DNA from 3 places in the Planococcus kocurii genome. Region 1 is predicted to be linked to each of the others. Evidence: riboswitches for the same ligand, from Rfam matches in the RefSeq annotation. Region 1 holds a riboswitch; each other region holds the start of a gene.
What was found. Region 1 has a riboswitch for thiamine pyrophosphate ahead of AUO94_RS16530 (YkoF family thiamine/hydroxymethylpyrimidine-binding protein). Riboswitches for the same ligand answer to the same signal wherever they lie in the genome.

Region 1 (10,683 bases):
AAGAAATCCCTCCAGCAATGGAGGGATTTTGAACGTTACTTACTTGCTAATAAGTTACATTCATATCTGATTTTCAAGTCCAGATTTCTCTTACAAGAAATTTTCCCTTAAAATTCCACTAATGAAACTTTTTTCAATTCTAGCCGTCTGCTTCAATGAGTAAATTTTACTCAGACCCTTAAGTACATTGGGAGGAAAATCATGAAAAAATATTTACAAGGTACTTTAGGTATTTTAGTGTTCCTTTTACTCTTGACGGGTTGTCAGAAAGCTGAATCGCAACCGGCTCTTGAAGAGTCTTTTGTCACAGAAGATCAATCACTTCTTTCCGATAAAGCCCCTTTAGAACGCCCGACATCAGAAAAAGGTGTAATGATTAAGACAGAAAAAAGTGAATACCCAACAACAGTTGAAAATATTAAAATTGTAATTACGAATGACAGTACGCAAGAATACTCCACGGGTCTTGATGTATTTCTTGAAAAAAAGGTGGAAGATAGATGGTTTCGGGTTCCAATGAAAGAAGAATTTTTTACGGAACCGGCAATAGTTCACGATCCAGGCACTTCAACTAAAATGACACTTAATGTTGAAGATTTAAACTATGATCTGACTCCTGGAGAATATCGAGCCACTCTCAGTGGATTAGGAGCTCCATTTACAATAATAAATTATTAAAAATGCAACTCATATTAAACTGAATGTAACTTAACTGCACTTAAGTTACATTCAAATGCAGGAATTCCCTGATTATTTCCCCTCTAACTCAGCCGTCCATTTTTCAAACCATTCATGTGGTAATTCAAATTTGGAGAGGCCCGTTTTCATGAGCCTGTTCTTTTTACGAGAATAAAACTCAGAAAAATGCACATCCCATTAAGCTTCAATATCCCGTGCAACACCCAAAGTTAATTGATCCTGGTCATCTAAATCTTCTTCATACCAAGCCATCGTTAAATTATCGCACCACATGCAAAAATTGATTTGAGGAAATTGTTTTTCTTTCTTGCAAACTGTATCCAAAAGAAGCTTAAAATTTTCATGAGAATATAGAAGAATGATGCTTGTCTTATTCCAATTCCATCTCACAGTGCAGTTCTTCCATTTTATACAAGTATTAAGCAAAGTAATCTTGTGATTTTCATTTTTACTAATACTATCCTATCGAAAAGCTACGTATGATGCTGCCCGATATTTCATTAGCAAAAAACATTCGTAAAAGTTTTGAAAACCTGTTTGTTATTCTATGAACTAATTGCTTTGAAGGATTTTCGCAAGCTATTACAAACTATAAGCTCATGAGAAATCACAAAAAAATAACTTTACTTCTCCCCTACTATCAACTTACCAAGCGAGGCGCGTCCACGGGCTCGGGGAAGCACTAAGACAGGTGTTCTTTCCTGACTTAGTGCGAGAGCCATGCCCAAAGCGATCGGAGCGACTTTCACCTGTTTCTCTTTCTTAACCCCCTCTCTCCACTTCTACTGTCTCCAAATCCCCTCTTTACTTCCTCAGTCACTTCCTCTACACTAAACTCATCGGGAACAACCCGAACACAAAAACCGCATACCGTTTTCTGCACTAGGGGTGCCCACTTTGGCTGAGATGCAAGCGCAAGCTTCGATCCCTCAAAACTCGATCAGGATAATACCTGCGTGAGGAAGTGCGGCGCATTTCTGAAATAATTTCTTTTATTAATTATTTGTAGACTATGGCTGCATCTTCACGGATGCGGTCTTTTTTGTGCACATTTTTAAGGAGGAATTATTCATGGACTCACTGCAATGCGGCACGAGCCCAATCGTTGGATTTCGCTTTTCACTGCATCCGATGACTGGCGATTTTATCAAAGTAATTAAAAGGGCGTTAAACGATACCGACACATCGAACGTTTGGATGCATACGGACGACGTCTCTACAGTAATACGAGGCAAGCAAGTTCACGTCTTTAATGTCGCTAAAGCTCTAGCCTTGCAGACGGCAAAGACAGGCGAACATGTCGCACTGTCCGGCACTTTTTCAATTGGTTGTCCTGGTGATTCGTCAGGTGATGTCTATTTAGAAAAAGACGATGTGCTAGTAAATACCGACAACACACAACAATACGTATCTTCACAATTTGCGCTATACCCGATGAACAATCCAGATTACATGGCAGTAATTTACCGTGAAGTCGAGCGCGCTAAACATCAAGGCGTTTTCAACGATTCCATGCATTACGCAAGCGGTATTCATGGCGATATTCATGAGGTATTCGATTTTTATGAAGAAGCATTCACCAATGCCCGCTCTGATAAACATCGCCATTTGGTCATGACCATATCCATGAGCATCAATAGTCCGTCTCATGGAGGTGCATAATATGTTGAAGTCGTGGAAATTAAAAGAAGTGGTATTGATGTCGTTATTTGCGGTCGTTTTCGGCATCGTCTATTTATTGTTTGTTCACGCAGCGAATATTTGGGCAGCTGTAATTGGACCACTTGCTTATGAATGGATGTTCGGTATTTGGTTTATTGTATCAATAATCTGCATGTATATTATCCGCAAGCCGGGTGCTGCCTTTCTTTCTGAAACGATGGCTGCGGCAATTGAAGTCCTAATTGGCAATGCTGTCGGCCCGCGTCTCATTTTATCTGGTGTTATTCAAGGGCTCGGTGCTGAAGCGGCATTTGCATTAACCGGTTATAAGCATTTCACTATTTTGGTGCTTATGCTTGCAGGAATCGGATCAGCTGTTTTCAGCTTTGTTTACGGCTACTTCATTTCTGGTTATGCAGCACTGGATCCATCATTCGTCGCGTTAATGTTTACGATTCGCGTTCTTAGTGGGGCAATAATTGCGGGTATTGGTGGAAAGTATATCGGAGACGCTTTACTTGCGACCGGATCACTCCGCGGTTACGCCATTGCCCGAACGAAAAAAGGTGATATCAATGCCTGAAGAGATTTTCTCTTTAAATGGAGTGTCGTTTCACTTTCCTGAAGACTCTAAAAAAACCTTAGAAAATCTTTCGTTCTCGGTTTGTCGAGGCGAAAAGCTAGTCATTTCTGGACCCAGTGGTTGCGGCAAAAGCACGCTTTTGTATATATTAAATCGCTTGTATCCTGACAACTGCGATGGCTCAATAGACGGTGAAATTCGTCTATTCGGAAAACCAGCTAGTGATTATGCCCCTGGAGAAATCAATCACCGCGTTGCAACAGTTTTTCAAGATCCTGATTCACAGTTTTGCATGCCTACCGTTGAAGAAGAACTGGCGTTTACGTTAGAAAACTTGCATACACCTTTTGAAGACATGGACATTCGCATTACCGCGGTTTTAGAATTGACGGACCTGACCTATCTGCGAAAAGCCGTCATTCAGTCGTTGTCAGGTGGAACAAAACAACGAGTTGCAACTGCTTGTGCGTTAATCATGGACCCGGAAGTGTTATTGCTAGATGAACCGCTTTCTCACTTGGATCCGTATACAGCACAACAATTTGTCGACTGGCTAGAGAAACTACAGACAAGATCTTCTTTAACAATTGTTGCGGTTGAGCACAGGTTAAGCAGTTGGGGTTCCTTTTTCGAACGAGAAATCCAACTGGATGGGGATGGTCGTCTAGTAGTGGACCAGTCTTTTACACAGAGAGAGCCGGTTTTATTCCCCAAACGCTATTCTGCAATACGAGAGACCACAGCATTACGAGCTGAAGAACTGTCATTCACGATTAACAACCGCCAATTGCTGTCGTCTTTATCCTTTTCAGTTGAACGCGGTGAAATAGTCGTTATTGCGGGACCTAATGGCAGCGGTAAATCCACACTCGTCAAATCACTATGTGGTATTTACAAAAAGTCGACCGGTACTGTTGAGTCAAAAGGCATTGGCTATGTTCCACAATCTCCTGAGTATTTGTTTTTGACGCAACAAGTCGCTCAAGAAGTCGCTTATTCAGGAGCCTCTAGTCGCTCAGAACTCGATAGATTAATGACAAACTTGCGTCTAGATGAAATTCACAACGCTCATCCTTTCGCCATTAGCCACGGACAAAAACGCCGTGTAGCGATTGCCGCTATGCTCGCCGATAAACGCCCAGTACTATTGATGGACGAACCGACTTCTGGGCAGGATGCTGCCGCGCTGCTCGAACTCTTTGAATTGATTGACCAGCGCTCTCGGGAAGGTACAACGCTTTTGATTGTGACACACGATATGGAATTTGCGGCGAGCCTTGCTGATTCGGTGCTACTCATTAAAGGTGGCGAGCTGACAGGTAAATTTGCAGCAAAAGACGTATGGCAGAACGAAAGACTGCTAACGTTACACCATTTACTAGCACCAAAAGGAGTGGCTGACCTTGCAAAATCTTTTGCATGACATGAATCCTTCAATCAAATTTATCTTAGTGACGATTTCAATGCTTATTATTGCGTTCTTTTTTAATCCGTGGACGCCCCTGTTGTTTTGGCTAGGCATCATTCTTTTACAACTCACAATGAGTCGTACAAATTGGAAGCTATGGTTGGTCTTCATGCTCCCTTTTTCGATTGGTGCTTTTGGTTATTTATGGACTACTGTCGTATTCGGCGCAAATACTGGCGGTACCGTTATTTGGTCATTTGCTGGAATTGATGTGACTGATACACAATGGGCATACGCTTTGTCACTAGCTTTTCGCGTTATGGCGTTCTCGACTTTGTCTTTGTTATTCGCTTTTACGACCGATCCGGTTAAGTTTATTATGAGTCTCATGCAACAGTTAAAGCTTTCCCCGAAGCTTGCGTATGGTGTAATGGTCGGCTATCAATTTTTACCGGTTATGAAAGAAGAATTTTTACAAATCCAACAAGCTCAAAGACTGCGCGTTGTTGAAACGAAGAAATACAGTTGGCAACGAATACTAGCTATGCGCCGTGTGTTAATTCCCATGCTTGCTGGAGCCGTTAGAAAGGCTGAACGATCAGCATTTGCTATGGAAGCACGCGGGTTTACAGGTAACATTAGAAGCGCTTATTACTGCCCCATTCGATTAGGTCGCATAGATATCTTCATGTCTGGTGTTTTTATGACGATTTTACTTATTAGCTGTCTTGGCGGCGTTTGGTTGAGCTAAAAATCTTTTCAAAAAAGGAAATCTCTTTAAAGAGAATTTCCTTTTTTTCGTCTTTCTTGTATTGCATGTTTTTTGTTTTGAATTTCAATTAATAACCTTATGTAATATTTTACATAGTAAATAAAAACAGAGCCTCTGTAACTTTTCAGTTGATTTGTATGGGATAAATAGGCTCTTTTGAGTTCACATAATATTATTATTAACACATTTGACTGTATTGCTTTTCAATTAAGAAATTCTTTCGCTTTCATTACATAAAAAAAAGAGAGCTGTATTTCAGCTCTCTAACGGCCCATATGTGATAAGGTCTTCATCTCTTGCATTAACGCCATTTTTGACATGGACAATAGTTCGTAAAATCAATTTAGCTTTTGGGTGTTCTAACATCCAACGCTCATCTGGAACAATTTCAAATTGCTGCATGACCGTGTCTTTTGACTTGACCGATCCTGCAAACTCCATTGATTGTTTCGCAATGATGGTTTCAAAAAAATCAAAGTCGCTGTCATCTCGTGTATCTTCAACGAGTCTTATGACATTCAATTCGATAAAATCAATTGTCTGTTCTCCGTCCCCACCATCAAGATAAATCGTACCATTCAGTGTTTCGCCTTCTTCTAAATGTGGCATTTCAACCACTGTATTCACTTTTAGTGACCCAATGCCAATAGATGATAAAAAATCTTTAAACTTCATATCGTGGAAACCCCCAACTTTTGTTAGTACTTATATACCACAATTCGATCATTTTGAAACACGACTAAAAATCTGTATAATCGTATTGATTTTCTAAATTGATTTCGTGTCGATTATAGCGACGTTTAAACAATTTATAAAAATGAGAAACCAATACCCGCACTAAAGCGTACATCGGTATTCCTAGAATTACACCGACGACGCCAAACAAGGAACCTGCTGTTAATAAGACGAAAATAATTGTCACTGGATGGATAAACATGGTCTTGCCCATGACTTGCGGTGAAATCAAGTTGCCTTCAACTAATTGTACAACAGTCCAAACAACCGCCAGCTTGACGAGCATGAATGGTGACGTTACTAAAGCAATAATAGCAGCTGGTGCAATAGCAATTGCCGGACCGATATAAGGAACAACACTCGTAACCATTGCTAGGACTCCTAATAATAATGCATACTCCATACCGATAATCAAAAATCCAATATAAACCATGACACCAATACAAAATGCAACAATTAACTGACCTTGAATATAAGCACCTAGTTGCTTATCTGCTTCTGCGAATACTTCACGTGTATCATCGCGGAATCTTGGCGGCAAAAGTTTCAAGAAATAATCCGGCAATTTTTCGCCATCTTTTAAAAGATAAAACAAGATAAATGGAACAATAACAATCGACAAAATAACGCCCGTAATCGTCGAAATTAACCCCGTAATCCCAGTAATGACACTGGTTACTGTATTTTGCAACGTATCTGCTATATTTGCAGGCAACGTAGCAAGTAAGGTATCAATCGTGAAATTAGATTCACTATAGTAGTCGCCGACAAATGATGTTCTCAAAAATCCATCTACATTCGTCAATAATTGCATAAAATATGTTGGGAAATCAACGATTAATGTTTCAAATTGGGAGCGTAAAAAAGGAAAAACCAAGACGATTAGTAAGGTGATTAGTCCAATTACGCCAAGAAAAATAATAACGATTCCCCAAATACGCGCTATTTTAAAATTCTCCAACATACGCAAAATCGGTCGCAATAAATAGAAGAAAACCAATGCCAATACAATCGGCAGCACGACTGTTTTCATGAAAACGCTAATAGGATGAAACAAGAATGAAACTTCTCTAAAAATATATACCACCAATCCGAGCAAAAGCAACGAAATTAGCGTGAATAGGGTGTTTCTTCCCCCTAAAAAGCGAATATAACTAGTAGCAAAGAATGATGGCTTGTCCTCTGACTGCATAAGCTTCCTCTTTTCTGAATAAACTTTATAGTCTCATATTAGCATAATTATAACAAAGTTAGTCTAAGGGTTGCGACAAATATTCGCGTAACGCCTGTTTGTTTTGTTCAACATCGATATCCAAAACTGAGCCCGCGTGAGAATAATTCCCATAGCTATAGCTGTTTTCAACCGGCAAAGTCAATCGTTCAACTTCCCCGCCTCCTCCAGTTGCTAATTGCGCCGCTAACTTCACTTGGTCCAGTAACGGCATATCGGTTTGGACATAACCTTGTAATGCTCCAGCTAACTTAGGAAGTTTTGGAATAGCCGTAACACTAGCCATTTCATCTTTCATCGCTGTAATAACTTGCTGTTGACGACGTACTCGTCCAAAATCTCCTTCGTTATCGGCACGAAAACGAGCATATCCTAAAAGTTCTTTACCAGTTAATTTTTGAACACCTGGTGTTAAAGAAACACCGATATGTTCAGACATTTCTTTTTCGACATCAATTTCCACACCATTTGGTGCAGCTACATCAACAAGACTTTCAAAACTCGAAAAATCGATCAGTGCATAGTGATGAATTTCTACACCAAACATACCTCTTAACGTTTCTGCAAGTAAATCAACACCGCCCAAATAATAAGCGGTATTAAGTTTATAAGATTGATAGCCCGGAATATCTGCATAAATGTCCCGCATAAATGAAGTTAATTTAATTTCGCCGTTCACTTTGTCATGTGTTACGAGCATCATCGTATCTGTACGAGACTTCTCCTCCCCGCGTGAATCCACACCTAGCACTAAAATATTTTCATATTCTCCATTTGCTTCGTCTTCATTGAAGATAACAGGGTCTTGTTGTGATTGATCTGCCAAACTTTCACCATTTTTAAATTGTATGAATGCATAAGTACCAATAGCGACCAAGACAATCAGGAGCAGGAAGATGATACCACGCAGTCGAAATCTTCTTTTTCTGCGTCTTTTTCTTTTAATGGGTTGTAATTCTTCTTCCATAAGGAATGCACTCCTTTCTAAACTTTCACGTCAATAAGACGTTATCGTGATTATTAAGTTTCGACATTTTTTAAATAGCGCAGCTGGACATAAAATAAATAGTGCTGGTCCCCATTCCGTGAATATACTTGGCGGTCGTTCACCATCAGCACATTATTATACCGAAATTCAGTAAGCTAAAGGAAGCGTTCCACTGCTAGTATTAATAGAGAAGACATTTTCATTGTCGGAAATCCACTAGAGTGGTAAGATTCTTCTTATCAAGCTGACAGGAGACGATTAAATGACGGAAAAAGCGACATTTGCTGGCGGCTGTTTTTGGTGCATGGTCAAACCGTTCGATCAGTTTGACGGCATTGAACAGATCGTTTCAGGCTATAGTGGGGGACATGTTGAAAATCCTACATACGAACAAGTAAAATCTGGAACAACAGGTCATTTGGAAGTTGTGGAAATCACTTTCCAACCTGATGTCTTTTCTTACGAACAATTACTCGATATTTTTTGGCAACAAATTGATCCGACAGACGACGAAGGTCAATTTCAAGACCGTGGTCCCTCTTATCGTGCATCCATCTTCGTTCATAATGAACGCCAACGTGTGATTGCGGAAAAGTCAAAGCAGGAACTCAACGACAGCGGACGTTTCACTAAACCGGTTGTCACTGAAATCCGCGAGGCCACACCTTTTTACCCAGCTGAAGATTATCATCAAGACTTTCACAAGAAAAATCCCGAACACTACAAAAACGACCGAGCAGCATCTGGTCGCGATGAATTTCTTACCTCTACTTGGGAAAAAGTTGACGCTTAATGTGTCAGCTTTTTTTACCCATTAAAATAAACTGATTATTCAACTAATAAAACAATTGATTTAGATTTTCTTACTTTATTCTTCGTTTTCAGGGAGGTACTCGATTGAAGTTTATTGAATCTATTGACCCAATCATTATGCAATTGCTAGTCGTTCCCATCATTGTTATTGGAATCGGAATTTTGCTGTCCATTTTCACTAGACGAATCTACATTGGACCGATTGCAACATTGATTTTAACTTTGAGCTATAATTATTGGTATTTCACAACTTTTTTTCCAGATTCAGAATTGTCATTTACGATGGTCTCGTCCTGGTGTATCATCTTTCCTTTAATATCTCTTTATCTTTCTTGGCTTGTTTCGATGCAATTTAAATCCATAAAAGCTTTGTTTGAGATGGAACCTGGAAAAATCGATTAATCTTTTTTATTGTGCAATAAGAAAAACAAGATAGCAATTATCGCTTTCTACTAAACATGATAAACAAGGCATTCAGAAAAATTCCGCATAGCGAAATAGCAATTACTAAACTCGGTAAGTTACCGACTGCGATAAACGATGCTAGTCTGTTATCATGAAATTTACATAAAAAGGCCTAACTTTTAAGAATTTTAGCAATAATTTATGTGAAAGCAATCCTTTCAAAAAATGTTGGTCAGCATCATTTCTCTATCTTCACTCAATTCTATTATAATCCTACTATAATTTTTATTTTTTACTCAAACTTTCTTTATTTTATAAATGAATACAAACTTGTGTTCCCACCGTCTGTTCATTTAAAATAGAGGTGTGAAAGGCGGGTTGTCAATGAAACTCGTAAATTGGAGTTACGCAAAGCGCTATAATATAAAAGCAATTTTCGATGAATTTCCTCATGTCGTCGTTTTATTCCGTCAAATTGGTGGCTATTATTTTATCTATTCGATGAAAGGCCTGACCCAAGAGCATATTCCCGGTCGACGTGATTATGTTCAGATGGAATACTTATTAAATAAAGAGCTAGGTATGTTGGAAGCTTATTTAGAACGCAAATCCAGATAAAACCTGCTTCTATTTTTAGTTTATCCGAGACCACGGGCGATTGCTATCGATTTCCGTGGATTTCGTGGTATACTAATCTTATTGTGAAATTTGGGAGGTACGTATAAATGATAGCAGTAAACGATGTGAGTCTTCGCTTTGGTGATCGCAAACTATTCGAGGATGTAAATATTCAATTTAACCCTGGTAATTGCTACGGATTAATTGGTGCCAATGGTGCTGGTAAATCGACATTCATCAAAATTCTTTCTGGTGAACTTGAAGCACAGTCTGGAAATGTCTATATGGGTTCTGGTGAACGCTTAGCGGTATTAAAACAAAACCACTTTGAGTACGAAGAGCACGCTGTCCTTGAAACAGTTATTATGGGCCATAAAAAATTATATGAAGTCATGTCTGAGAAAAACGCTATTTATATGAAAGAAGATTTTTCTGACGAAGATGGCATGCGCGCAGCTGAACTTGAAGGCGAATTCGCTGAACTTAACGGATGGGAAGCAGAATCTGAAGCAGCTATTCTTTTGCAAGGACTTGGCATTTCTGAGGATCTTCACGACAAAACAATGGCTGAACTTTCAGGGTCAGATAAAGTAAAAGTGCTTTTGGCACAAGCTTTGTTTGGTAAACCAGATGTTCTATTACTGGATGAGCCAACAAACCATCTAGATTTGAAAGCTATTCAATGGCTAGAAGACTTCTTAATGAACTTCACGAACACAGTCATCGTTGTATCACATGACCGTCACTTTTTGAACAAAGTGTGCACGAA
Region 2 (10,683 bases), 1.2 Mb from region 1:
TCATTATTTTTTGTTAGAGTTGTCTGCTTTAACTGTTACGTTGCCAGCATTGTCTTTTTTGATCGTTGCATCTTTCAAATCGACCACTTCGGTGCCGCCTGTTTCTTTGTCGGCTTCTTTATTAGCTTTTTTGATTTCTTTTTCTACTGCTTTTTCAGCTTTCTCGTGTTCTTTCTCAGCTTTCTCTTGCTCTTTTTCTTCTTTTTCATTACTTTTTCTTGCTCTTTCACTTCTTTTTCAATAGCTTTTTCTTGTTTTTCAACTTCTTTTTCTTCTTGTTTTTCTACACGTTTTGCCTTGAGTTCGTCAGCTTTGTCTTTCGCTTTTTCGGTATAATCGCTTGCTTTATCTTTAGCAGTTTCTGTATAATCACTTGCTTTTTCTTTTAGTTGGTTTACTTTGTCCTTCACTTGATCTACTGCACCGCCTGAACCTTCAGCGTTGTCTTCTTTTAAAGCCATTGCTTTTTCTTTAACGATTTCTTGAAGTTCTTTGCCGCTCTTTGGTGCGAATAACAATCCAGCTGCGGCTCCAATAACTACACCAGTTGCTGCGCCAGCTAAGAAGCCGCCACCGCCACCGCTTTCTTTTCGTTCAGCTTCAGTTGGTTGCGGCTCTTGAATTTTCCCACCGCGCACAAGACGTTCTTCTACTTCTTCCACGATTTCATATAATGTACGGCCTTTAGCTTCGACAAGTGACACGCTCATGTGATAGTCAGCTAAATCTGCTTGGTCTCTCACAACAATAACGTCGTAATCAGTAGAATCTACTTTGTCTTCAAGCATGTCTGCCTGGTACCCCTTTTTCTCTAACGCTTCACGTACCGATGTAAATGGATGCTCGACTGCAATTTTCACCATATTCTGTCCACTCCCTTTTTCTAAATGTCTATATCTTTCATTTTCCCTTATTTACGAAGTTATAAACACGTTTAGAAAGCTCTATGATTTACTGCCAGGCTTTTGGAGTCTGGGTCTTCATGAGACGCGTTGCCAACACAACACCTAACACGGCACCAGACAAACTGGAAATAAAAAAAGGTGGCACAAAAAATAAAGCGCCAAATTCAGTGCCAAGGAAAAGCTGTGCATAAGGAACCGCTACTAGTGAAGCAATGAGTCCAGTGCCTACTACTTCTCCTAGAGCAGCTAGCCAAATCTTACCGAACTTGGCATACATAATGCCGGCTAGGCAAGCTCCAATCATTCCACCAGGAAAAGCCAATAACGAGCCGGTTCCCGTTAGTATTCGAATGACCCCGGTCATAAAGGCAATCAACACAGCCGGACCTGGCCCCAGGAGAACTGCTGCAATCACATTGACCGCGTGCTGAATTGGATAGGCTCGAGCAATTCCTGCTGGAAAATAAACAAAAGCAGAACCTGCCACTCCAATCGCCACAAACATCGCCATAACGACCATTTTTTTCGTTGTCATGTTCTATGCTCTTCTTTGCAGGGAACTTGTAACAGTTGAATGCGTTCTGCAATATCCGCTGCTTCTGTGATTGCGGTTATAACGGCAATTCCTGAAACGCCTGCTTGCCAAACTTGATGGGCATTTTCAGCAGTAATGCCGCCGATGCCGACAATCGGTAAGTTAGGCAATTCATTTTTAACTGCTAAAATTTCTTTGACGCCAGCCGGTTTTTTGGCATCTGCTTTTGAAACTGTTCCAAAAATCGGACCCATTCCAACGTAATCTGCTCCCTCTCTACTAGCAATTTTAGCTTCTTCTACAGAATGAACAGAAACGCCTAAAATTTTGTCGGCTCCGATCAGTTGACGAACTTCTTGCGTCGCTGCATCATCCTGACCGATATGAACACCATCTGCTCCAATACTACATGCCAGCTCGACTTGATCATTGATAATAAACGGCACGCTGTACTCACGACACAATCGCTGGCAATGTAACGCAAATTCAAGTAGTGCTGAACCCGTCAATGCACCATCACCTTTTTCTCGCAATTGGAAATGGTTGATGCCGCCCCTTAATGCTGCCTCGACTACTTGCAAAGGGTCTCGAACTCCTGAGTTTTTTGAACCCATAATAAAATAGATGGATGATTTAGTAGAAAACTTCAATTTTATGTGCCTCCCTCTTTTCTACTATCCTAGCTTTATATGCCGCATGGTTTGTGGGTCCATGACCTTGTCCAATATTCAGTGGTTCACTAAGAGCCGCTTGAATAAATTGTTTGGCCGTAAAAATAGCGTCTTTTAGTTGCTGACCTTTTGCTAGCTCTGCTGTCACAGCCGCTGCAAACGTACAGCCAGTACCATGCGTTTGTTTTGTTGAAATCCGAGCTGATCGGTACACGAACGATTCCCCATTTGCCTGCAAAAAATAGTCTTCTGCATAGTCTCTATCCATTGCATGGCCACCTTTAATAACGACGGATTTCGCACCTAGTGACAAAATTTTTTCAGCTGCATGTTGACGACTACTAACATTTGTAATGGGGATGCCCGTCAAAGCTTCTGCTTCTGGAATGTTTGGGGTAACGAGTAATGCCAGTGGCAATAAATGCGTTTTCACTGCATCTACTGCTTCTTGCTGCAATAAATCCGCGCCCCCTTTAGCAATCATGACGGGATCCACAACGACATTTTTCCAGTCGAACTTGTGAATTGCGGTTGCCACTTCTTTAATAATTTCAGAATTGAATAACATACCTGTTTTTAAAGCCGTTAGTTCAAAATCGCTAGCTACCGCTTCTAATTGCATGTGTACGGCTTGTGCCGACATTGGGTAGATAGCGGAAACACCCATCGTATTTTGAGCAGTTACGGCCGTAATAACAGAGGTGCCATAGACATCCAGCTCTTGAAACGTTTTCAAGTCTGCTTGAATGCCTGCCCCTCCTCCAGAATCGGATCCAGCAATTGTTAAAGTTTGCGGTGTTTTTGTCATAGCACTCTCTCCTGTAAATAAATTTGTTCGGCGACTTCGCCGTCCGTTAAACTGGCTAGTCTATTCATGAAAGCAAGTTGAAAATCTCCAGGGAGACTCACGCTTTGACTAGCTAGTTCACCAGCAATCGCAAAATAGCGCAAAATAGCGCTCACTGTTTCTAACGGATTTTCAGAATCAACAGCAAGACCTGCAGCGACAACGCTACTCAGTAAGCAGCCTGTTCCTGTAATCGAAGCCATAATCGGACTTCCAAAAGGAATTTCATCAACACAGTCTCCGTCTGTCACACAATCTATTTTGCCCGTGACCGCTACAATCAAGCCCAACTGTTTCGCAGTAGACATAGCAAGCTCTTTAACGTCTAGAAGCCCCTCTCCGGCATCAACACCTTTAGACTGCCACTCTTTACCCGCTACAGCTGCGAGCTCTCCTGCATTGCAGCGAAGAACGCTGACGTCAACTGTCTCTAAAATTTCTCGAACAGCATGGATTCGGAAGTTACTTGCTCCTGCTCCAACAGGATCTAAAACAACCGGGATGCCCAATTGGTTTGCCTTTTTTCCAGCGATCAGCATACTTTTCAGCGACTCCGCGTGTAAAGTTCCAATGTTTAATGACACTGCCTGTGCTAATCCAGCGAGTTCCTCTACTTCTTCAGGCGCTTCTCCCATGATTGGAGAAGCGCCTATTGCCAATAGACCATTCGCTTGAAAATTCGAAACTACATGGTTTGTGATGCAATGAACCAACGGGTTTTTTTGTTTTATTTGTTGAAACATGTTAAACACCTACTTTTTGAGTTGGCTCTATAGACCAGGATTCTTGTCTCCAGGCTTGATCCCAAAAGTTCAATTCATAATAACTGCTTTTGCGGAAATGGTCTTTTAATTCTTTACGGCGTGCTTCTGGCAAGTCTTCTGACAACTGATTCATCCGTTCAATTTGTTCGTTGACCAGTTCACCAAATTCTTCGGACCCGTAAGTCTCAATCCACCGGTCATAAATCGGATGATCCGGTTTTGCATGTTTCAATCGCTCACCGATTTCGTAATACAACCAGTAACAAGGCAATATGGCTGCTAATACATCTGCCAATTCCCCTGCAGATGCGCGGTACATATGAGATACGTACGCATACGCTGTAGGTGAAGGTTCGAATTGGGACCAGTCTTTTTCCGTAACACTTAACATTTTCATAAATGATTCATGTAACGATAGCTCGGCTGTACTGGTATGTGTCGCATGAATTGCAAAGCGTTGCGTCGTTTCCATATCCTTTGCTTTAGACGCACCGAGTGCCTGAATTTTAGCAAAATGGGATAAGTAATAAGCGTCTTGCATGACATAAAAACGGAATATCTCGACTGGTAATGTCCCATCTTCAATTCCCTTTACAAACGGATGATCAAAACTTGCTTGCCATAAACTGTTACATTCTTTTCTCACTTCTGTACAAAATGTCATTTTCCTATCTCCTTTTCTGTATCTAGTTTCCGTGCCTTGCTCTGACAGGCACGGTCAATTTTCTTGCACAAAATAAAAACGCCGCTCCCCAATAAAGGGAAGCGGCGTATGCAGTCGATAAGAAAATAGCAGACGTTCCGCCACTTCCCTCCGCTGGTATGATCCAGATCAGGTTCAAAGGGTCCGAGCTTATGCTCATCTCAGCCGATATCCGGCTCCCCTAGTGGTGTTTTTAATTATGTTTTCGACATCACTATATCATAGATTCTACTAATTCTATAGTCTTTATACAATTCTTTTTGCTGGTTTGGTATAGAACTACGTGTACTTCTAAATGGTGTTCTCCAAAAACATTAATTAATAAACACGTCAATGTCATTTTTATTTTTCTCGACTAATTTTTCTACTAACCTATTATAGTCTTCCCCAAAGTCATCCATCCATGTTAGATCATTAACGTTTCCTCCCCCTAGTTTCTCCTCAAGATACGTATTGATATAAGCATTTTGTTCATTAATTTTTTTACCGTATTGCTTTTGGAATTCTTCGGGTGACATATCTAGTTTTTCAGCTTGAGCGATAGCATACGCACGCACTTGCTTTCCACCTTCATCTTTTGTATTCGCTGGAGGAAGTTTTTCAAATTCTTCCGAGGTTGTTTCTCCTGTAAGATGTGGAGAAATATCAAGGTTCATTTCCTGTACCTCTTGTTTGATCAACTCTACAGCTATTGCTGAATCCAAGTAATCTAATGCGCTATCGTCAGGATATAAAAATCGTAAATCCCCTATTGTAATTTCATGATTATTTACAATAGCGGCTACTTCATCATCTTCGTGTGTTGAAAGGCCGCTACAACTAGCTAAGGTGACTGCTCCAAGCAAAATTACTGTACACAGAACTTTCTTCAATCCCCCACTTCCTTTCTTAACCCATTATTTATAAACTTTTGACCAAAAATAATCGATTAGATAAATTACTCGTGCTACTAAGATTCATACGTTCTTAATGTTCAGAAAGTTTCATTTACTAAAAAAGTATTTTTTGAAAGACCATTGTTTAAAATAGTTTGTTTTCAGCATAAAAAAACGTTCCTGAAAATCAGGAACGTTTTTGCTTATTAAACGGTTACTTCTTTTTTCTCTTTTTTGATTTGCTTGCTTCGTAACTGTCCACAAGCAGCATCGATATCGGCGCCTTGCTCGTGACGTACGCCACAGTTGATGCCTTTTTTCTTCAATGCATCGTAGAAAGCACTAATGGCTTCTGGTGTACTTTGTTGATATTGATCGTGCTCATCAACTGAATTGTACGGGATCAAGTTCACGTATGACAAGTGACGCTTATCTTCTAGCAATTTCGCTAATTGATGCGCTTCTTCTACATGGTCATTGACGTCACGCAATAAAATATACTCAAACGTGATGCGACGGTTGGATTTCTCTAGGTAATAATCGATCGCAGCCATCAATTTCTCGATTGGATATGCTTTATTGATTTTCATAATACGCGTACGCAACTCATTAGTCGGTGCATGAATTGAAATTGCCAGGTTTACTTGTAAGCCTTCATCTGCATAATCGTAAATTTTTGGCACGATACCGCTTGTTGAAACGGTGATGTGTCGAGCTCCGATAGCCAAACCTTTTTGAGAATTAACGATGTTTAGGAAGCCCATCAAATTCGTATAGTTATCAAATGGTTCGCCGATACCCATTACGACGATGTGACTCACACGTTCTTCTTTTTGCTGTGTGTCAAAATGCGCTTGCACTTGCATAATTTGCTCAACGATTTCGCCCGCGTTTAAATCGCGGCTCTTTTTCAATAGTCCGCTGGCACAGAAACTGCAGCCAATGTTACAACCCACTTGTGTGGTTACACAAACAGAATTTCCGTATTTAAAACGCATTAATACCGTTTCGATCAAGTTACCGTCTTGCATTTGGAAAAGAAACTTAATCGTGCCGTCTGCAGATTCTTGCTTCACTGTTTCTTTCAACGTGCGAATCGCAAAGTTGTCTTCTAGCAACTGAACACAGTCTTTCGACAGATTGTTCATTTCTGCGAATTCAGTGACGCGTTTTATATACAACCAATCCCATACTTGTTCCGCACGGTATTTTTTCTGACCATTTTCTAAAAACCAGTCTTTTAACTGGTCTATCGTTAATCCATAGATGGAATTTTTCATTTAAAGAACCCTCATTTCAAATTTCACAATTGCTTATTATAATACTAAAAATAACGCTTGACAACAACTATTTTTGTTTAGACAGAAAAATCTGATTAATAAATGCTTTTATACCGCCTATTTCAAAAATAAAAAAAGGTAAAAAGAAGGATCTTTCCTATACGGAATTGCCTATTTAATTGAAGCTTATTGGAAACAATAAAACCAGGCGCTGTTAAGCAGACCTGGTTTCATTGATTTTTATAGAAGCGTTTTATTTCCAAACTATTTTACACAGATACGGCTGCCTGCTGTTTTTTCTGTAGCATGGTACCGTTTTTTGCTAAGTCCGTGTGCCAAGAGAACGCTTTTTCTAAGACATGTGGAGTTTGCCCACCGCGTGTTAGCGCTTCGTCGTAATACGCGCGAAGTTGTGCACGATACGATGGGTGTACACAGTTTTTCAAGATAACTTCCACGCGTTCGCGCGGTGCTAAGCCACGAAGATCTGCATAGCCTTGTTCCGTGACAACGACATCCACATCGTGTTCTGTGTGGTCAACATGCGAGACAAATGGAACGACGCTTGAAATATTTCCACCTTTGGCAATTGATTTTGTTACAAAAATCGCCAAACGAGCATTGCGCGCAAAATCACCTGATCCGCCGATGCCGTTCATCATGTTAGTGCCTGAAACATGCGTCGAGTTAACATTTCCATACATATCAAACTCTAATGCGGTATTAATCGAAATGAGTCCGAGACGGCGGATAATTTCCGGATGATTGGAAATTTCCTGTGGACGCATAATAATTTTGTTGCGGTAGTTTTCAAATTCCCCAAAAACTTGTTTCATTTTCGGTTCGGACAATGTAATTGAGCAACAAGATGCGAAATTTACTTTACCCGCATCCATCAAATCAAAAACAGCATCCTGTAAGACTTCCGAATATACTTGTAAATCTTTAAATTCCGAATCAACCATTCCGTGTAAAACGGCATTCGCTACAGATCCAATACCTGATTGCAAAGGAGCCAAGCTTTCTGTTAAGCGACCTGCACGAATTTCAGCACGTAAAAATTCAAGCAAATGGCCAGCCATAATTTCTGTATCTTCGTCAGGTGGCACGATAGTTGAAGGAGAGTCCAATTGTTCAGTAAAAACAATGCCTCTCACTTTTTCCATATCGATCGGGATACCAACTGTGCCAATGCGCTGATCAACAGCGGTTACTGGAATTGGCAAGCGCTCACCTTGTTTGCCTGTATCGTAGATGTCGTGCAAGCCTTCAAATAATTGGGGCTGTGCCATATTAATTTCAACGATGATGTTTTTAGCATGTTTCGCAAACACTGCCGAATTTCCAACAGAAGTTGTCGGAATGATCATGCCGTCTGCTGTAATAGATAACGCTTCTACAATAGCAAAATCAATCGGTTCTGTAACGCCTGTACGAACCCATTCTGCCGTGTGTGACAAATGATGATCGACAAACAGCATTTCGCCGTCATTAATTTTTTTGCGCATTGCCGGTTCTGCTTGGAATGGCAAACGTTTGTTGACAATCCCCGCTTCTGCAAACAATCGATCGATATCTGAGCCTAACGAAGCGCCTGTGAAAACATTCACTTTAAAGCTTTCATTTTCTGCACGTTTCACCAAAGCGAAAGGAACCGCTTTCACATCTCCAGCACGCGTAAACCCGCTAAGTCCAAGTGTCATGCCGTCTTGTATCCATGAAGCCGCCTCTTCAGGTGTCACTACTCGCTCCTGCAACTGTTTGGCTTTGATTCGATTAACTTTCTGTTCCATTGTAGATCACTCTCTTTCACTATTAATTTTAATGGCTTTTTTAAAATAAAGCGTTTTCATGAGCGTACGCTCAGTTTAAAATCGCATTTCACGTAAAAAAGGGTAGAGCATGTCATTATCGATTATCTTTTAATTATTAGATAATTTTAACTTATCCTGTTAAAAAACTGAGTTTTACAGCACGGACAAGCGTTAACTGTCACAAAGCAGAGAAACAGCTGTCTCAAACAGCATTTTTTTAAGCAAAAAAAAGCGCATGATCGCTTTTCGCGGACATGCGCTTTTCTTAAAACCCTAAAAGTTTTCGGAAATAGCTAGAATAAGACTGACTGACGGGGATTCGTGCTCCGTTATTCATTGCCAAAACAAATGTGGAATGTGTATCTGGGTAAATTTCTTCTATATGATGCACATTAACAATAAATGAACGATGGCAGCGGATAAATGATTCACGTGGCAGTATAAATTCAAATTCCTGAAGAGAGTTTTTATTGGTGCCCGAATAGCCTTCTGCATGAACATGGGTTTTGCGATCTTTGACTTCCAAATACTTCACTTCTGTAAAAGGAATCGGCTTCCAGCCATCTGGACTTTTCACAGTAACCACTGACTTCCCTTCAGTAAATGCCGGATAAATGGCCATGACACATCCTTGCAATTTACCTTCATGTTCAAAAGGTACAGCCATGCCGTGATATGGAACACCAAAAATTTCACGATTAATGAATTCAGACGTTTTCTGATTTGCCAGCAATGCTTTGTGTGCAATCGTTCCAGGCTTGACCAAATCGCCTGGTTTGATTTTTAAATCTACTCGCTTACTTGGACGATAGTAAATATATTCTTTTGTATTTGTAACGGCTATTGAAATTTCGTCAGAGAATAATTCTCCCATGACATCCAATAGAGAACCTAGCGTAAAACTTTCCATTCGAATCCTCCTGTTTAAACTCATCCTTCTAATTATACATGAACTAGCTTTCTTCTATAAATAGAAAAACCAGCCCTTTAAAGGGACTGGTCTATACGGCTACTCCGGTAGAAGCATCGTACCGCTAATTGTTAAATTTGCATGCCATGAAAATGCTTTTTCCAGTACATGAGGCGTTTGTCCACCACGTAATAGTGCTTCCTCATAGTAAGCGCGCATTTGATTGCGGTACATTGGGTGCATGCAGTTGTCAATAATTAGAGGAACCCGCTCACGCGGAGCGAGCCCACGTAAATCTGCATACCCTTGTTCAGTCACAACGATGTCGACATCGTGCTCAGTATGGTCAACGTGCGTGGCGAATGGCACAATACTCGAGATGATGCCGCCTTTGGCAATCGATTTCGTAACAAATATCGAGAGACGTGCATTGCGAGCAAAATCACCAGAACCCCCAATGCCATTCATCATTTTACTGCCTGAGACATGCGTTGAATTGACATTGCCATAAATATCAAATTCCAATGCTGTATTAATGGAAATTAACCCAAGTCGGCGAATCAATCCGGGATGATTCGTAATTTCTTGTGGCCGCAAGAGGATTTTATCACGATACTCTTCAAAGTTTCCAAACACCTGATCCATTTTTTCTTTAGACAATGTAATCGACGAAGCGGAAGCAAATTTCACTTTCCCAGCATCAATCAAGTCAAAAACAGCATCTTGAAGAACTTCTGAATAGACTTCCATGTCTTCAAACTCCGAATCAATTAAACCGTGCAAAACAGCATTTGCGACCGAACCAATTCCCGACTGCAAAGGAGCAAGCTGATTAGTCAAGCGTCCCGATGCGACTTCCGAGCGCAGGAAATTCAGGAGATGTTGAGCCATCACTTCGGTGTCGTCATCCGGTTGCAGAATAGTTGAAGGAGAATCCGGCTGATCAGTAAAGACGATCGCTCGGACTTTTTCAAGATCCACGGGTATCCCGATTGTTCCGATTCGATCACTAACATGTGCCAAAGGAATCGGCGAACGCTGACCTTGTTTTTCAGGTTCATAAATATCGTGTACGCCTTTAAACAGTTGAGGCTGCGAAAGGTTGATTTCTATAATAACGTTTTTGGCGTGCTTGACGAAAACCGAAGAGTTGCCAACCGACGTCGTTGGAATAATCATGCCGTCTTCTGTAATCTCCAATGCTTCAATAACCGCGTAGTCGATTGATTCGATGACTCCAGCCCGGATCCATTCAGCCGTTTGTGATAAATGGTGATCAACAAACAGCATATCCCCATTATTTATCTTTCTGCGCATAGCCGGATCTGCTTGAAACGGCAACCGTTTGTGCACAATTCCTGCTTCTGCCATTAATTTAT
Region 3 (10,683 bases), 890 kb from region 1:
CTGCTAATCGGCAGAATGGTCCAAGCTTCTGGGGCAGCATTGATGATGCCATTATTAATGAACGTTATGCTTGCTGCTTTTCCTGTTGAAAAACGAGGATCTGCAATGGGGATATTCGGACTGGTTATGGTCGTTGCACCTGCAATTGGCCCAACTCTTTCTGGATTTATCGTCGAGCATTACTCATGGCGTGTTCTCTTTTGGATTGTCTTACCGATCGCACTAGTTCCTCTTACTTTAGGGATATTCAAATTAAAGAACCTAACATTCCAAAATAGAGATATATCACTTGATAAAGCTTCGTTGGCTCTTTCAAGTTTAGGATTCGGCGGTGTTTTATACGGGTTCAGTTCAGCCGGAACGCTCGGCTGGACCAATGCCACTGTCATAGTGACAATCGCAATAGGTGTGATATCTTTAATTGTTTTCGGGTTCCGCCAATTAAAATTAGATGAGCCTTTACTGGAAATTCGAATTTATAAATATCCGATGTTTGCTTTATCATCTGCTATTTCAATTTCTCTTTCCATGTCTATGTTCTCAGCAATGATTTTAATGCCGATTTATATCCAAACCATCAAAGGAATTTCACCGATTAACTCGGGGTTGTTAATGTTGCCGGGCGCTTTAATTATGGGCTTTATGTCGCCGATTACTGGCCGACTTTTCGACCGTTTTGGCGCTAAAGTGTTGGCCATTCCTGGGTTGTCATTAGTTGTTTTAACGACGTATATGTTTAGCCAATTGAGCTTAGACTCTAGTTACGTCAGTATTATGGTAATTTACACATTGCGGATGTTTGGTATTTCAATGGTTATGATGCCGGTTATGACCAACGGTTTGAATACCTTGCCGATAAAATCTTACCCTCACGGAACAGCAATCAATAATACGTTGCAGCAAGTGGCAGGGGCTGTTGGATCTGCTTTCTTAATTACCATCATGAACACACGCACCGAATCGTCAGCGAAAGAATTGGCGGCAAGTGGAACTTCTCCGGAGAGTATTTTGAACTTAGCCATGCTTGACGGCATTAACTTCGCGTTTTTCGTTTCTACTTTTATCGCGCTCGTATCATTGATACTGGCTTTCTTTATTAAAAAGCCTGTTCGACCAGTCACTGAAGCCGAAAAAGAAATTGTCTACAGACGAAAAGAAGTAACTGAATAATTGACTGAGTCAGTCCGGTATCCGGGCTGGCTTTTTGAATTTAAGAAAATAGAAATGACTGCACTTTGTTAGTCATTAGACACTAGGGAGGCTTGCACTTTTCCGGTTTCAAAAAGGCGATAAAACAGCAAATATGGTACACTAAAAGCATTGAAAAAAAGGTGGAATCGCAAATGACTTTTATAAAAGAACTAAGTCCAATATGGCAAGAGAAATGGGAGAAGGCTGGATTTGAAGCGGCAATGCCGATTCAAGACCAGATGATTCCAGAAATGTTAGCAGGCAATGATATCGTAGCAGAATCTCCAACAGGTTCTGGTAAAACTTTGGCATATGTCTTGCCGATATTAGAACGAGTAAATCCAGAAAAACCAGCAATACAAGCAATGATCGTTGCGCCATCGCAGGAATTGTCTATGCAAATCGTTAATGTCTTACGTGAGTGGACAGAAGGAACAGACGTAACCGTTACGCAGTTGATTGGTGGTGCAAATATGCAGCGTCAATTAGAAAAGCTGAAGAAAAAGCCAACGATTGTAGTTGGAACTCCGGGACGTCTAAATGAATTAGTGAAAACGAAAAAATTGAAAATGCATGAAATCCGTATGTTGGTATTGGATGAAGGCGATCAGTTAATGGCGCGTGAGCACCGTGGGATTATGAAAGACTTGATTGAAAAAACGCAACATGATCGCCAATTGGTTCTTGTGTCTGCGACCATTACAGAAGAAATAGAAGTAGTTGCCGAACGGTTAATGCAACATCCAACGCGTCTGCAAGTAACAGCTGCAGATTTACCAATGTTTGGCAAAGTGACGCATTCATTCATCAAAGTGGATGAACGTGATAAAACGGAATTGCTGCGCAGCATTTCGCATATTCCAGGCATGAAAGCATTAGCGTTTGTGAATAACTTAGATCAGTTGCTAATGAAGGAAAATAAATTGAAATTCCGTGACGCGAAAATCGTCACATTGCATTCTGAAATGAAAAAAGATGAACGTAAAAAAGCATTAGATGCTTTTCGTAAAGGGGAAGTAGCCGTTTTGATTGCAACAGAAGTAGCGGCACGTGGATTGGATATCGATTTGGTGACGCATGTGGTTCACGTCGATGTTCCACAAACCGTTGAGCAATACTTACATCGTTCAGGGAGAACCGGAAGAGCTGGGGCTGATGGTGAAGTATTGACTTTGTTGGCGTATGCTGATGAACGTCATTATAAAAAATTTACGAAAGAATTGCCTTCTAAGCCTGTTCAAAAAATTGTTCATGGTGGTAAGTTAATCGAAGGATCTAGCAAAACCATTGCCGCGAAGGGGAATAAGCGATGAATTTTCATGAAAAGCTTGAACAATACGCTGAATTAACGGTTTATGTCGGATTAAATGTTCAAAAAGGACAATTGGTCGTCATCAATACAACAATTGACACGCTTGAATTTACGCGGATTGTCGTTAGAAAAGCTTATGAAGCAGGTGCTAAACGCGTACAGGTTAATTACGAAGATCCGGTATTGACACGAACGCATTTTGAATTAGCTCCTGATGATACATTTAAAGAATATCCAGAATGGTCTGTCTTACAGCGAGACGAAGTTGTTAATACGGGTGGGGCTTTCCTGTGGATTGATGCGGAAGATCCGGATTTGCTAACTGGAATTCCAGCAAAACGTTTGGCCGATTGGCAAAAAGCTTCAGGAACAGCGTTAGAGCGCTATCGTCAAGCAGTTGGAACGGACAAAGTAGCATGGTCGATTGTTGCAATTCCGTCCTCAAAATGGGCACAAAAAGTGTTTCCCAACTTGCCGGCTGAACAACAAATGGAGTCTTTATGGCAAGCTATTTTCAAAACTGTACGAATCGGTGAAGGCAATGCAGTGGAAGCTTGGAAAAACCACATCGCCTTGTTAGAGAAACGAGCTATGCAATTAAACGATAAACGTTACGTGAAATTGCAGTATAGTGCACCTGGAACGAATTTAACTATTGAACTTCCAGACAAGCACATTTGGATGTCTGGTGCGTCAAAAACGCCTCAAGGAAATCCATTTATTGCGAATATGCCGACCGAAGAAGTTTACACCGTTCCGTTGAAGCATGGAGTAGATGGCATCGTTCAGAACACAAAGCCACTGGTCTACCAAGGCAATGTGATTGATGGATTTACACTGACTTTTGAAAAAGGGAAAATTGTTCAGGCCAAAGCAGCAACAGGACAAGAACTTCTAGACGAAATGATTAGCGCCGACGAAGGGGCAGCTTATTTGGGAGAAGTGGCATTAGTGCCATTCCATTCTCCAATTTCCGATTCGAATATTCTGTTTTACAATACCTTATTCGATGAAAATGCTTCAAATCATTTAGCGATTGGCGATTCTTATCCTACTTGCTACGAAGGTGCACGCGATTTAGAGCGCAATCAACTAGCAGCTATCGGCCTTAACACGTCAATTGTCCATGAAGATTTCATGATAGGCAGTGAGCACATGAATATTGATGGCATCACGATTGATGGTTCAAAAGAGCCTATCTTCCGAAACGGAAACTGGGCATTCTAAGAGGTGATGGAGATGAAGAAGTATTGGATGGCAGCAATGGCTGGTTTTCTATTGTTTAGTGGAACGGCCTCTGCGCAAGCAGCGATACAAATCCCTGCCGCGTATGTGGCAATCGGGGATTCACTAGCAGCAGGACAAACACCCAATCAACAAATAGATACGGGTTATACCGATTTGATCCATCAAGAACTAACACGCAATCAACCCGTGGCCTTTTATTCGAAAAATTTGGCATTTCCTGGATTTACAACGGCTGATGTGTTAGACAGTATACAAACAGATGAGGCGGAAAAAGTGCTTGGGTCAGCTAATCTGATAACGATATCAGCTGGAGCAAATGATCTGTTGCGTTTAGTGCAAAACGACTCGAAACAAGGTTCTTTGACTTTTCAACAACGTCAAGTAGATTTTGCGCTCAATGGAGCAAGAAAAAATATGGACTTAATCTTGTCTGAGCTTACCGAAAAATCTCCAGATGCCACTGTTTATGTGATGGGCTATTATTTTGCATACCCTCACGTCCGTGAAAGTCAAAAAAATGGCACGTCCAAACAACTGGATCGGCTTAATGAAATTCTTCGACTGTCAGCTGAAAAAGCGGGTGCTGTTTTTGTGTCAGTAGACCAACCATTTGGTGCAAACGGCGTGGATAAAATTCCAAATCCAGCCGATGTTCATCCGAACGTAATTGGTTACCAGGCGATGGCAAACGCATTTTTCGAAAACTATCAAGAAGCGTGGACTATAGAAAATTCTGAACTGCCACCAGCAAACCCGCTGTCTTTTGAGGAAATTATAGAAGCACAAGAACAGCAAGAACAGAAGAAACCAAAAGATAGCGAAGCTGAAGAAACGGCGAAGCGACCTTCTGATCAAAACAAAACAGGTTACTTGGCTTTACAGCAAGAAATCCCTTACGTTTAAAATGTGCGAAAATGCATATTCACTTTTCTCTAAATACTGAGAGGTTCACTTTTTTATGGAAGAAGAGTAGCTGTTTCATGCTAATAAAAAACGTTCCGGCATATATGCCAGAACGTTTTTTATTAGCGTTTTTTAGTAGGCTGTTTAGTAGGGGATTGACCTGCTTTGCCTTGTTTTCTTTTGTTTAATACTTTGCGAATAATGGGATATGCTATAGGGCCATATTTGATTGCAGATTTCAGTAGTCTTCCAATTGCCATTTAAATCTCTCCATTCATAATCGTAGTGATTGTTGTTTTCCCGAGTTCTCTATAATGCAAACCTTTTACGTCAGTTGCGCATGTGCCAGCAAGATGTTTTTGTATGCGTGAACACTTGAAATCGTTACATATTCCGCATTGCCATGCCAGTCGTCACCACTTGGTCCGAATTCAATGGCACCTTCACCGCCGTTTACGGCTGCATAATAACGTGTGTCGGCTGCGCCGTGCTGACCAAACAAAACAGCTTGTTGTTGTGTAGTAGCTGTAATTGCTTTTTGCAAGCTTTGAATAAATGGATTGTCTTTTGTAGTTGTTAGAGGAGGTGTAGATCCCGAAGCTTTATAATCCATAGTAACGTTCAAAGTCTCAGCCAAGTCCACCAATTGTCGAACGATCTCTTCTTTTTGCTGTCCTGGCATAAAACGGATATCGTAAGACATTTCACAAACTTCAGGAACGACATTATAGCGTTGTCCTGCTTTGATGATGGGCAGATTGACAGAAGGTTGCTCGTAATATTCGGTGGATTCTTTTCGGAACGGTAAATCGGCGACAGACAGATGGAATTTCATCGCAGATTCAATGGCGTTAATTCCTTCCCATGGACGACTACCATGAGCAGGTTTTCCTTTAAAAACCATATCCATTCTCAAAATCCCTTTAGATTGAAGCCCGACTTTTAATCCGGTAGGTTCTCCGCAAATGACAAAATCACCGTGGAATCCTTGTTCGACGAGCCACTTGGATGTATGGCGTCCGCCAATTTCTTCATCAGTGACAATATGTAACTGCACTTCGCGAGTTACGAGGGAACTGTCGAGTTCGACAAACGCCTGCATCATGGCTGCAACTCCGGCTTTCATGTCAGCAGCGCCTCGCCCGTAAAGTCGATCTCCTTCTTCAACAGGTACAAATTGCTCTTTATGACCCGGAACTACATCAACGTGACCATTCCAGACAATCGTCTCTTCTCCTTGCCCTTTAACAGCTGTCAACATCAAGTAGCCTTTATTGTCATGAACCTTCACGGATTCTCCTTTGGTTTTTAGCCAATCGGCACAGAAAAGAAGAGCTTTGTTGGCACCCTCTTTGGTATCACTTTGAATCTTTATCAATTCTTTTAACAATTCAATCATCCTTTTGGCAAGCCTAATATCCCGGCTGCCTCCACCACCTTTCAAGTATCGTAACTATTCTCATCTTTACCCTATCACATCATCTTAAAACGATGTTGCATAAAAGAACAGTGTTGTGTATAATACAGGTGACTGTTAATATAGTTGTATACACCACAAGGGGAGCTTTTGCTGAGAGTGAACATTTGTTCTTACCCTTTGAACCTGTAAGTTAACACTTGCGCAGGGATGTGGATGGAAACCGGCTCTTACAACGACGCCAGGCTCTGTCCTGACGTCGTTTTTAATATGGTTTTATTCACGACCCTTCTGGTGATGTACACAACACCTAAGGAGGAAGTCATGAGAAATAAAAAAGTATTGTTGATGACAGAAATTGCAATTTTCGCGGCTCTTGGATTTGTGTTGGATTTCATTTCTTTCCGGATGCCACAAGGCGGCTCGGTCAGCTTGGTAATGATTCCAATTGTTTTAATTGCTTTTAGAAGAGGTGCAGGTGCCGGAATTCTAACTGGGATTTTAGTCGGGCTCCTGCAAATCGTTTCTGGATTTATCTCTGTCACCCCATTATCGTTTGGGTTTGTTGTCATGCAGGTCTTGCTGGATTATATTTTAGCGTATGGAGTTGTTGGGGTAGCGGGCGTTATGCGTGCAAAGTATATGCAACATGCGCAAGCTAAGCAAACGGGTAAAATGATAACGGCTATAGTAGTAGGAGTGCTAATCGCTTCTGTGTTGCGCTACTTGGTCCATGTTATTACAGGTATTTTGTTCTTCGGCATGTTTGCTGAAGGCAATGTGATCATCTATTCGGTCATCTATAATGCAACTTACATGATACCGGTATTCTTGCTTGCTGCTTTTGTCTGTGCTGCGCTTTTTGCGGCTGCACCGAAATTGGTAGATGCAGAAGCTTGAAATGGTAGAAGGCTGTCTTTTGACAGCCTTCTTTTCAATCTTTGGATTCAGAACTAGTTAGACCTGTAGAAGAGAATCCCTTTTAATTTTGTGGTATAATTCTTGAATAGAAAAGCTTGAAAGAAGGGTCATTGATGATAGCAACTAATGAAAAAGAGATTGAAATGTTAAAAAAAGCTGGCCAAATGGTGGCTGAAATTCGGGAAGCGATGAAAGCTGCCACAAAAGCTGGAGTCACGACAAAAGAAATCGACGAACTGGGCGGTCAATTATTTGAGGAGCTGGGTGGCGTTTCCGGTCCAAAATCAGAATATGATTTTCCTGGGTATACATGTATCAGCGTCAACGAAGAAGTGGCTCATGGTATTCCAGGTAGCCGTGTCATCCAAGATGGAGATATTGTGAATATCGATGTTTCGGGGTCATATGAAGGATTCTTCTCTGATACAGGAATTTCATTTGTTGTAGGCGAAGGACATGCTGAAAAAGAAAAAATTTGTGAAGCAGCTGCTTCGGCATTTGACCGCGCGATGACGAAAGTCAAAGCCGGTGCAAAACTCAACCAAATTGGTAAGGCTGTTGAACGTGAAGCGAAAGAGCAAGGTTTGTTCGTCATCAAAAACTTGACTGGACATGGCATAGGTAAATCACTTCACGAAGCGCCTCAACATATTTTAAATTATTACGATGCTTGGGAGACGACGATTTTAAAAGAAGGCATGGTACTTGCAGTAGAGCCCTTTATCTCTCAAAAAGCCGAGCACATTATCGAGTCAGGTGATGGCTGGACATTTATAACACCGGATCAATCATTGGTCGCGCAAATCGAGCATACTGTATTGGTAACAAAAGGTGAACCGATTTTATTGACTAAACTAAACAGCTAACATAAAAAGAGATTCGGTGGAATAGCCGAATCTCTTTTTTATGTTAGTTGAATGTGAATGCAAAAAATCTGCAGACAAGCTCGCTCTAATCGAGTCTCTCGCAGATTTATTGAGTAGGTGCCGTTCTTTTTTTTATGAGCAAAATACCGGTTAAGATAACGCCGCTCAAGAAAAGAGATGCGGTTGTTACTAACATTTCGTCTGTACCGTGTTTAACAGCAATTCCAATGAACGCCCATATAAAGACCAAAGCGAAAGGAATATCCATATGATGAAACCGAATATGCAAAGCGATTGCAGTCGCGACTGTCAACATAATAACTGTCCACAGCTGATCGCTCAACCCCCAACCGCTCCAATTGTAAAAAGTTAAGACGAAACTGATGTTGGCTATAGTGGCTACACTAATCCATCCCATATTGATTGAAATAGGCAGCCGTTCAGTAAACGATCTTTCCGAATTTCCATATTGCAGATAAAGAGCAATCAACGCTATCAAGTAGCCAAGCATGGCAACAATGGACCAGGCAAAAAACTCATAATGCCATAACAGGAGCCAACTTATATTGAACAGGCAGCTTAAGACGAAAAACAAAGTGATCTTGTATGAAGGGGTCTGTCCTTTTCTTAAACGTATCCAGAAAGCAACAATCCAAACAGCCAGCAAAAGATAGATGATGGACCAAATTGAAAATACGTAACCGGCTGGTGTAAACAAGACTAACAGTCGGTTAGACACGTCACCTGTAGTTTGATCGTTTAACGGCAAGGTATTTGCCAAAGTATTCATGACAACGACAGCAATAAAAGAAATTGTCATAAGTAAAATACGAATCATGCAGAATCCCTCCTTCATTTTAGTATACCTGTCGTCGTTTCAATCAACAATTAACCTTTTCCAAAAAAATCCCTAAACATGTCGATAAGGTGAAGTATTAGCTTGAAGAGTGGAATATTGTTCCGGTTTCGGAAAGAAAAATGATATACTAAAGAAGTGTTTTTAGAAAATTTAGTTTATCAGGAGGAGAAATTATGACAGTTACCTATCCAGAACAATGGGATTTGGACACGCTATTTCCAGGAGGAAGTGAATCTCGGGAATTGCGGCTACATATGGACGAGGCAGTAAACAAACTCTCTGAATTTGAAGAGCACGTCCAAAAATTTGAAGTACTAACGACGAAAGAAGATGCACCAAAAGTTGCTGACTTGCTTGAACAAATGAGCCATGTAATGCGCCATCTCAGTCAAGCAGGTTCATTTATTGGCTGTTTGATGGCACAAAATACACAAGATAAAAAAGCAGGTATTTTAGAAAGTGAAGCTTCGACCTTATCTGCACGTTTCCAAAACTCTTTTCAGAAAATCCAACAAGATTTAGTAAAGACCGAGGATGGCATATGGAACGAACTAGTAAACGAAGAGTCTTTACATAAATTTACGTTTGTCTTAAACGAGTGGCGTGACGAGGCAAAAATGTTACTTTCTGAAAAAGAGGAAGGCTTGATTACCGCGTTAAGTATTGACGGGTATCACAGCTGGGGCCAATTATACGATATGCTAGTTGGCGAAATTAACGTTACAGTCACAGTGGACGGCGAAGAGAAGTCATTATCGGTAGGACAAGCGAATAATCTGAGTTCTCATAAAGATGCAGCAGTTCGAAAAGAGTCCTACCAAAAATTAGAGGAAGCATGGACAGAGAAAGAAGAATTCTTTGCCAAAACCTTGAATTCCATTGGTGGCTTTCGTTTGGAAACGTATAAAAAACGTGGATGGGACAATCCCCTTCAAGAACCCTTACACATTAATCGCATGAAGCAAGAAACCTTAGATGCCATGTGGGGAGCTATTAGTAAAAACAAACAGCCTTTTGTTGATTATTTAAACCGAAAAGGAAAACTACTTGGAAAAGACGGACTGGATTGGTATGACGTGGATGCACCAGTAACGGAAAGTACGCAACAGTTTTCTTATCAAGAAGGGGCAGAATTTATCCTTAAGCAATTTGGAAAATTTGGTCCGGAACTAGAGCAATTTGCACAGCAAGCTTTTGAAAATGGCTGGATCGAAGCAGAAGATCGTCCGAACAAACGACCTGGTGGATTTTGTACAAGCTTGCCACTAGGTGAAGAATCGCGTATTTTCATGACTTATAGTGGCTCGATGTCTAATGTGGCAACTTTGGCTCATGAACTTGGGCATGCATTTCATTCTTTCGCTCTTCGTCCAGTTCACGCGTTAAACCGTTCGTATGCCATGAATGTCGCAGAAACAGCGTCTACATTTGCAGAAATGATTGTGGCAGATGCAGCTGTGAAAAATGCCCAGTCCAATGAAGAGAAAATTGCGTTGCTAGAAGATAAAGTTCAGCGTAGTGTTGCTTTCTTCATGAACATTCATTCGCGCTTCCTTTTTGAAACTCGTTTTTATGAAGAACGTAAAAACGGTGTTGTTCCTGCAGCTAGATTAAATGAATTAATGGAGCAGGCTCAAACAGAAGGATTTGCGGGCGGATTGGCGTCAACGCATCCACATTTCTGGGCATCCAAATTACATTTTTATATTACCCAAGTACCTTTTTACAATTTCCCTTACACCTTTGGTTATTTATTCTCTTTGAGCGTATACGCAAAAGCTTTAGAAGAAGGGGATAGTTTTGAAGGAAAGTACATGGCTTTACTTCGTGATACAGCGGTAATGTCAGCAGAAGACTTAGCAATGAAGCATTTAGGCGAAGATATTACACAACAGGCGTTTTGGGAAAAAGGAATTGCCTTATGTGTTCAAGATGCCAAGGAATTCATTTCATTGACATCTACTGA

Region 2: it holds a riboswitch for thiamine pyrophosphate, as region 1 does, so the genes downstream of both, tenA (thiaminase II) here and AUO94_RS16530 (YkoF family thiamine/hydroxymethylpyrimidine-binding protein) in region 1, are expected to answer to the same signal.
Region 3: it holds a riboswitch for thiamine pyrophosphate, as region 1 does, so the genes downstream of both, thiT (energy-coupled thiamine transporter ThiT) here and AUO94_RS16530 (YkoF family thiamine/hydroxymethylpyrimidine-binding protein) in region 1, are expected to answer to the same signal.

The regions. Positions count from the first base shown of each region.
Region 1 is NZ_CP013661.2:3,372,207-3,382,889, reverse strand. Features, by position in the region: gene AUO94_RS16540 (immunoglobulin-like domain-containing protein) at 202-678, shown strand; TPP riboswitch at 1,574-1,679, shown strand; gene AUO94_RS16530 (YkoF family thiamine/hydroxymethylpyrimidine-binding protein) at 1,771-2,361, shown strand; gene AUO94_RS16525 (ECF transporter S component) at 2,363-2,944, shown strand; gene AUO94_RS16520 (ABC transporter ATP-binding protein) at 2,937-4,367, shown strand; gene AUO94_RS16515 (energy-coupling factor transporter transmembrane component T family protein) at 4,348-5,103, shown strand; gene AUO94_RS16510 (sporulation protein) at 5,380-5,799, opposite strand; gene AUO94_RS16505 (AI-2E family transporter) at 5,864-7,051, opposite strand; gene AUO94_RS16500 (LCP family protein) at 7,110-8,057, opposite strand; gene msrA (peptide-methionine (S)-S-oxide reductase MsrA) at 8,341-8,871, shown strand; gene AUO94_RS16490 (hypothetical protein) at 8,976-9,293, shown strand; gene AUO94_RS16485 (hypothetical protein) at 9,681-9,914, shown strand; gene AUO94_RS16480 (ABC-F family ATP-binding cassette domain-containing protein) at 10,022-10,683, shown strand, end outside.
Region 2 is NZ_CP013661.2:2,132,937-2,143,619, reverse strand. Features, by position in the region: gene AUO94_RS10565 (YkuS family protein) at 144-863, opposite strand; gene thiW (energy coupling factor transporter S component ThiW) at 952-1,440, opposite strand; gene thiE (thiamine phosphate synthase) at 1,437-2,054, opposite strand; gene thiD (bifunctional hydroxymethylpyrimidine kinase/phosphomethylpyrimidine kinase) at 2,074-2,919, opposite strand; gene thiM (hydroxyethylthiazole kinase) at 2,916-3,701, opposite strand; gene tenA (thiaminase II) at 3,703-4,386, opposite strand; TPP riboswitch at 4,515-4,618, opposite strand; gene AUO94_RS10535 (hypothetical protein) at 4,740-5,297, opposite strand; gene rlmN (dual-specificity RNA methyltransferase RlmN) at 5,507-6,580, opposite strand; gene AUO94_RS10525 (succinyl-CoA:acetate CoA-transferase ScpC) at 6,850-8,373, opposite strand; gene AUO94_RS10520 (LytTR family DNA-binding domain-containing protein) at 8,660-9,304, opposite strand; gene AUO94_RS10515 (succinyl-CoA:acetate CoA-transferase ScpC) at 9,404-10,683, opposite strand, start outside.
Region 3 is NZ_CP013661.2:785,943-796,625, reverse strand. Features, by position in the region: gene AUO94_RS04130 (MDR family MFS transporter) at 1-1,170, shown strand, start outside; gene AUO94_RS04125 (DEAD/DEAH box helicase) at 1,344-2,504, shown strand; gene AUO94_RS04120 (aminopeptidase) at 2,501-3,730, shown strand; gene AUO94_RS04115 (SGNH/GDSL hydrolase family protein) at 3,743-4,654, shown strand; gene AUO94_RS17345 (hypothetical protein) at 4,777-4,914, opposite strand; gene AUO94_RS04110 (M20 family metallopeptidase) at 4,980-6,053, opposite strand; TPP riboswitch at 6,202-6,299, shown strand; gene thiT (energy-coupled thiamine transporter ThiT) at 6,396-6,971, shown strand; gene map (type I methionyl aminopeptidase) at 7,106-7,858, shown strand; gene AUO94_RS04095 (tryptophan-rich sensory protein) at 7,965-8,696, opposite strand; gene AUO94_RS04090 (M3 family oligoendopeptidase) at 8,891-10,683, shown strand, end outside.